Regions from separate parts of the Mesorhizobium sp. CCNWLY176 genome, predicted to be linked through region 1. Evidence: riboswitches for the same ligand, from Rfam matches in the RefSeq annotation. Region 1 holds a riboswitch; each other region holds the start of a gene.
The links. Region 1 has a riboswitch for cobalamin ahead of WBQ96_RS07430 (CbtB domain-containing protein). Riboswitches for the same ligand answer to the same signal wherever they lie in the genome.
Positions count from the first base shown of each region.

Region 1 (2,195 bases):
AAACGTCCGCGAATGACGCCTACGGCAGCACCCAGAACGACCCAGAAGATCAGGTTCGTCACGGTTACGGCGACGACGAACTGATGATGCAGATCCGGCGGGATCGGCGATTCGTGGCTTGCCGGCTGCGGCGCGCCCAGAAGGTGCGGCGCGACCATCAGCGCAACGCCGATCAGCGAAAACACCAGCGACGAGCGGAAGGCGATCAGGCCAAGGCCGGCAGCTGTGGCAACCACCGTGCCGATCCACCAGACCTGACGGGCGGCAAGATCGGCCGCAGGCATGGCAGGCAGTTCCGGCGGCAGGCCGAGGCCCGGTGCCAGCGTGAATACGGCAAAGCCGGCAAAGCCCCAGAAAATGCCCTGGCGCCAGTTGGCGATGCCGCCGGCGAGTTCCGAAACGGCGACCAGAACCAGCGCGAAGCCGATACCGGTGACGATATTGGCGAGTGCCGTGAAGGCAAAGCGCTCAAAACCGTCCGCCGGCGCCCAACCTTCTTCCTCATGCTCATGCGCGGGTGCTGCGGCCTCAGCCGCCGGAGCGGCAGTTTGTGCACTATTGGTTGCCGGCGCGGCATGCTCGTGGCCACCCTCGGCATTCTCGAAGGTTTCCGCCTTGAGGATCAGCGGAACGGTCGCATAGGTCTGCATGGCCGTCATGACGATGCCGGACAATAGCCCTGCGATCGCCGCGATGAACACGACGTTACGAAACAATGTCATGGGAGCGGTCCTTCGTTAGTGGCAGGGAAACGCCATCGAGTGGCGATAGTCGTGGCCGGCATTATGGACGACTTCCATATGCGAGAAGCCGACGAAGCCGATAACGAAGAGGCCGAGCAGACCGGCCATTGCCAACTGCATCGAGCGCGTGACTGAGCCTGCCGTTGCGCCGAGCGACGAAGAAACCGTGTTCATTTCCAAATTCCTTTCACCCTCCACCCGAGGGCACCTAGAGTTTCCGACGTCGTCGGCAGGTCTCCTGGCTTGCGGGTCGACGCCCTTCCCCGCCTTCCCGAGAAAACTCTCAGTGGCATCTGGGGAGAGCTCGCCGCGTACAGTTGCGGGGGCAGCCGCGGCTTTGGGCAGATTTTGCCCGCACCGCATTCCCTATTGATTCCTCACGGAACCGACGACAGCGGCGACTATAAGGACAAACCCGCCGCCCGGCAAACCAATTTCCCGCCCTTTGCACGCCGGAAAAGTCGCAAACGCGCTAGCGACGATAACCGCCGCAATTGACAATTATTTCGCACAGGTATCCGCTGCTCCGGTCTGGAGGGATCGCGCCATGACGGCGGGCACGGCGGAAGGCAACGCCTATAACGGCCTTCGAATGGCGGAGGTGACGCTTCCGTCCCGCGCCTATTGGAGCGACGCCGAATACCAGCGCGATCTCGACGCGATCTGGTATCGAAACTGGATCATGGCCTGCCGTGTGGCCGATCTAGACCAACCGCTAGCCTATCGCGTCTTCAAACTCGGCACGCAGGAAATCCTGATCATTCGCGACGAGACCGGCGTGCTGCGCGCTTTCCACAACACATGTCGCCATCGCGGCTCGCAGCTTTGCCGCGAAGGCGAAGGCAGACTGAAGACCCGGCTGCTCACCTGCCCCTATCATGCGTGGTCCTATTCGCTGCGCGGCGACCTCGTGCGCGTGCCGTCGAAATCGTTGCCCGAAGGCTTCAACAAGGCCGACTACCCGCTCTATCCGGTGGCGCTGTCGGTCTGGCGTGGTTTCGTCTTCGTCAACCTGGCTGAAGATGCACAGGGCTCGGCTGCAGATGTTTTCGATGCCGGCTCCGCCGACCTGACCAACTGGCCGCTGGAAGACCTCGTCACCGGGCACGCCTTTCGCAAGGTTATGAACTGCAACTGGAAAATTTTTTGGGAAAACTTCAACGAGTGCCTGCATTGCCCGGGCGTCCATAAATCCCTGTCGCATCTCGTGCCGATCTATGGCCGCGGCCTGATGGCGCGTCACGACGACCCGGATTGGGCGCTTCATGCCGACAATGATGCGCCCGAATATTCGGGCGGCCTGCGCGCCGGTGCCGAGACGTGGTCTGAGGACGGGCGCGTTCATGGCCCGGCTTTTCCAGACCTGACAGAGGCCGAGCGCGCTGCCGGCCAGACCTATGCCGCGCATCTGCCGTCGATGTTCGTCGTCGGCCATGTCGATTATGTCCGCAC
Region 1 covers NZ_JBBBDZ010000003.1:377,458-379,652, reverse strand. Annotated here, with positions in the region: gene WBQ96_RS07435 (CbtA family protein) at 1-722, opposite strand, end outside; gene WBQ96_RS07430 (CbtB domain-containing protein) at 738-917, opposite strand; cobalamin riboswitch at 955-1,148, opposite strand; gene WBQ96_RS07425 (aromatic ring-hydroxylating oxygenase subunit alpha) at 1,291-2,195, shown strand, end outside.

Region 2 (2,195 bases), on a different contig from region 1:
CGCAATGGCCGAACGCCAGCGCCTGCGAAGCTTCGATGACGGAAAACCTGACTCATCTGCAGGACGAGGGTGTGGTTGTTCCCGATCTCGATCCGGCGACGGCAGCGCGGCTGATCAATGGCGCGAGCAGCCAGGCAGCGCAGAAGATCGCGAATTCCGACGATCCCGAAGCGACCTCACGGAAAGCCGTCGCGGCTTTCAAGACTTTGCTTAACGGGCTGTTGGTCAACAGGGCCTAACGGCGGGCCTCGTCGGCGACGGCCTTCAGCGCGTCTTCGCCTTCGCCCCCAAAGGTCTCGCTCATGATCAGGTCTGAAAGTGGCAGGCGGTCGCCCCATCCATTCCGTTCGAGGTCCGGTCGCGGCGCAAATTCCGAGACATGGCCGACGCAGAGATAAGCCACCGGAACGACGAGGTCGGGAATGTCCAACGCCCGTTTCAGCGCCTCTGCGTCAAGAATGCTGACCCAGCCGACGCCGATGCCCTCAGTGCGCGCCGCCAACCAGAAATTCTGTACCGCACAGACGGTGCTGTAGATATCCATCTCGGGATTATGCCAGCGGCCAAGCGGTGAATCTTTCGAGCGTGTACGGTCGCAGGTGATGCAGAGGTTCAACGCGCTTTCGCAGATTCCTTCCAGTTTCAGCTTGCGGTAGAGCGCCTGCCGCTCCTCGGCGATATTAGGCAATTCCTGCTCGCGTGCGGCAAGGAAAAGGTCGCGCACCGCCCGCCGGCGCTCCATGTCGCGGATGACGATGAAGTTCCACGGCTGCATGAAGCCGACGGAGGGCGCATGATGGGCGGCGAGCAGCAGCCGGGCCAGCACCGCGTCGTCTATCGGGTCGGGGCGAAAATGGCTGCGCACGTCGCGGCGCGTGAAGATGGCGCGGTAGACGGCATCGCGCCCGGCGTCTTCGAAGGCATTTTCACGGCAGGCGTGGTTGCGGACAGCATTCATCGCATTTCCCCTTGCGATCGAAAACGTCGCTCCGCCCGTCCACGCGGATGACTATTTCTGCCGGGCCGGTCTTCTGGCTTGGGCTCAATCCGCCTCCGGCGCCTTCCCATTCTCGCGAACAGTGGCCTTTGCCGATGCGGTTCCCCTTACAGCGTTGGGCACGCCACGGATTTTCACCGTGTTCCCGATTCTCCCGCCTCGCGGCGGGCACCTGACAGCACCGCAGACTTAACCCGGCGCGCTTGCAAAATCATCCCCCGATGCCGACCTATGATTTCGCAAAGAGGATTTTCCCCAGGCTTCGGGCGCCGACGCATGGCGGCGGCACGGTCTTTCCTGATAGGATGTTTGCATGACGACGCGCCTCTATTCACATCCGATCTATCTCGAGCATCTGACGCCGCCCGGCCACCCGGAGCGGCCTGATCGCTTGCGTGCCATCGCGCGCGTGCTGGAAGACGAGGCCTTTGCCGCACTCGACCGCATCGAGGCACCGGAGGGCGACGAGGCAACGATTCTCTACGCCCATCCCGAAAGTCATGTCCAAAAGGTGCGGGTTGCGATCCCGCAAGAGGGCATCCGCGCCATCGACGCCGACACGGTGGCCAGCCCGAAAAGCTGGGTTGCGGCGCTGACGGCGATCGGCGCTGCCAACGCTGCGGTGGACGACGTGTTTTCAGGCAAGGCCGACAATGTCTTCGTCGCCAGCCGCCCGCCGGGGCACCATGCCGAAAAGACCACGGCGATGGGCTTCTGCCTGTTCAACAATGCCGCCATTGCCGCGCGTTACGCGCAGAAGAAGCATGGCGCCGAGCGGGTCGCCATCGTCGATTGGGACGTTCACCACGGCAACGGCACGCAGGACATTTTCTGGGAAGATCCGTCCGTGCTCTACTGCTCGACGCATCAGATGCCGCTTTATCCCGGCACCGGGGCGAAGAGCGAGACCGGCGCCGGCAACATCGTCAACGCGCCGCTGGCCCCCCAGACCGGCAGCGACATTTTTCGCGAGGCGATGCGCTCGCGCGTGTTTTCGGCGATCGACGATTTCGCGCCGGACCTGATCATCATTTCGGCGGGCTTCGACGCGCATCACCGCGACCCGCTGGCCGAGATCAACCTGACCGAAGACGATTTCGACTGGGCGACCGGCGAACTCATGGACCGCGCCGGGCGCCATGCCAGCAACCGGCTCGTCAGCCTGCTGGAAGGCGGATACGACCTTGAGGGCCTGTCG
Region 2 covers NZ_JBBBDZ010000002.1:506,264-508,458, reverse strand. Annotated here, with positions in the region: gene WBQ96_RS05330 (TetR/AcrR family transcriptional regulator) at 1-239, shown strand, start outside; gene bluB (5,6-dimethylbenzimidazole synthase) at 236-958, opposite strand; cobalamin riboswitch at 1,005-1,188, opposite strand; gene WBQ96_RS05320 (histone deacetylase family protein) at 1,311-2,195, shown strand, end outside.
Region 2: linked by a shared signal. The riboswitch ahead of bluB (5,6-dimethylbenzimidazole synthase) and the one ahead of WBQ96_RS07430 (CbtB domain-containing protein) in region 1 are both predicted to bind cobalamin.

Region 3 (2,195 bases), on a different contig from region 1:
GCCCTCCCGCAACACGAAACGCCATTCTTTGGCATCGTCGGAGGCGGTCCAACTCGCGGCAAGGCAGGGCACGACGCTGCCGTCGGGCTGAAGCGCAGTCAATCCTTCGACGATGCTTGCGCGGTTGAGGACGAAGCCGCTCTCGGCGGGTTGAATGCTCTTGAACTCCCAAGGCTGGATCGCGCGAATGCTCTTCGGTGCGTTTTCCTGTGCTTCAAGCCAACGCGGCGCGGCAAGAAGGGCGGCAAGCGTGCCGCTGCCAAGCAAGACTGTTCTGCGGGAAATATCGGTCATGAAATCCTCTGGATGTGTTCAATGGGGCTCAGGTTTCGGATGGGCGACGTGCAGTCATGATGAAGGACCGGCCGAGCGACTGCAGAAGGCCAAGACGGTCGCGCCACAGCCGGCTGCACGAAGCTGGGACGCCAGGACCCCCTGGAGCGGACTGTGTGTGAACGTCGGTGAAGCCGGCGTCGCGCAGCATCCCGGTAAGTCGGTCTGGGAGCAGTCCTTCCCGGAAATAGAGCTGATCCTGGATCAGGCGGTGCGCGACCGCGTCATAGAGGACTGCGCGCGGTGAGATGCGGTCCCATATCTTTGCGACCCGAGCCGCTACCTTCGCGACAAGTGCCTGGTGCTGCCAGTTGCCGTCGATGATCACGAGGTGCCCGCCGGGTTTCAGGACACGCAGCCAGTCGCGGAACGCGTCTTCTGGAGCCAGCAGGGTCCAGATGAGATGCCTGCAGACGACCGCGTCATAGCGCCCGTCCGGAAGCATCGCGTTCTCGGCATCGCCGAGATAGAACCTGACATCATTGCCATGCTTCCTGCTGGCTCGCTCAATCATCGCCTCGGAAAGATCGAGACCTTCCACCTCGCAACCAAGCGCCCGCAGCACGCGTGTGAATTCGCCGGTCCCGCTCGCCAGCTCCAGAACGCGGCCGCCGCCGATACCCTCGGCGCTGTCGCCGATCAACCGTTTCCAGGTCGCCAGTTCGCGCTTGGAATGGATCCCGTGGGCGGGAGATTGATCGAACGTTTCCGAGCGACGCGACCAGTATTCGCGAATCTGCTCCTTCACATCGAAGTTCGAGCGCACGTGCGTCGTGTGGAGATATGGAACGTCGTGCATGGCGGACCCGGCCGAGCCTTTTACGAGCGGGGTGCGCCTGGGACCGCTTCGCCGTGGGAGGCCAAGCCGAAGCCTCCGAGACACCCCGCCCGGCGACAGTCCATGGTTTCGATGGCAGGTTTCCTGGCTCGCGGAGAATGCCTGACGCCTTCCCGGGATCACCCAGTGGCATATGTCAGGCTCATACCGCTTACAGTTGCGGGGGCAGCCGCGGCTTTGGACGATACCGTCCACACCGCATTCCCTTTTAACCTCTCGCAAGAGAGGCACCATCAAAGAATGGGTTAGCCAAAGCATCGTCGATACACAAGATATAGGGCTGAAGATTCTGTCGAACGCTGCCTGAAATCGAGTTGCTAATCATGAGCAACAAAGTGGCAGCTGTTCGAATGAACCTGGGAGATCGCTAAAAGGCAGTTTTACGGTAGAAGCTGTTCGACAGCGACCAGTTTGGTGCCGACCCCCAAGCTGCCGGGCGGCGACGCGCCCCGCTCAAGACGCTGATTGGCCGCCGCCTAAACGGCTAGGAGGGGTCGCTTCCTGCCATATTGGCCCTTCACGCGAAGCGAGACCTAATGAATTGTTCGAACTCGGGACTAGGCCTTACCGTGTGAGTCGCGATGTAATGGCGACAGCCTTCCGGCCAATGCCATCCTTCTAACTCGTACTCGACGCTGCCGTTTTTTCAACCGCATAAGCGGCACTGAGAAAATCCGTGAAATGTCATCCTTTCCGCCAGGGCTTCAGTTCGATCGAGCGCTGCGAGGAAAGATGACAGTCCACTCCATGCCGGATTGCAAGCCGGCCAAGGCAGTTCCGATACTTTATCGACGCTCTGCCGCCAAAACCCCTCCCGCCTTGTTTGGTTCCCCAAAAATTTTCCTCCTGCATAGAAGCAGAACGCGCGGCCGAAGTGCGGTTGATAGTGGAGCGCTTTCGCCTACGGTTTGAGATAGTTAACCTTTGCTACTTGCTGCTCCAGTCGAATGCTGCAGCGACGGCAGATTTACATGTGAACCGGGGTGAGACCTAGCGTAGATCACTGTAGAAACTTTTCGCCGTC
Region 3 covers NZ_JBBBDZ010000013.1:9,681-11,875, forward strand. Annotated here, with positions in the region: gene WBQ96_RS20270 (ABC transporter substrate-binding protein) at 1-294, opposite strand, end outside; gene WBQ96_RS20275 (class I SAM-dependent methyltransferase) at 323-1,132, opposite strand; cobalamin riboswitch at 1,229-1,421, opposite strand.
Region 3: linked by a shared signal. The riboswitch ahead of WBQ96_RS20275 (class I SAM-dependent methyltransferase) and the one ahead of WBQ96_RS07430 (CbtB domain-containing protein) in region 1 are both predicted to bind cobalamin.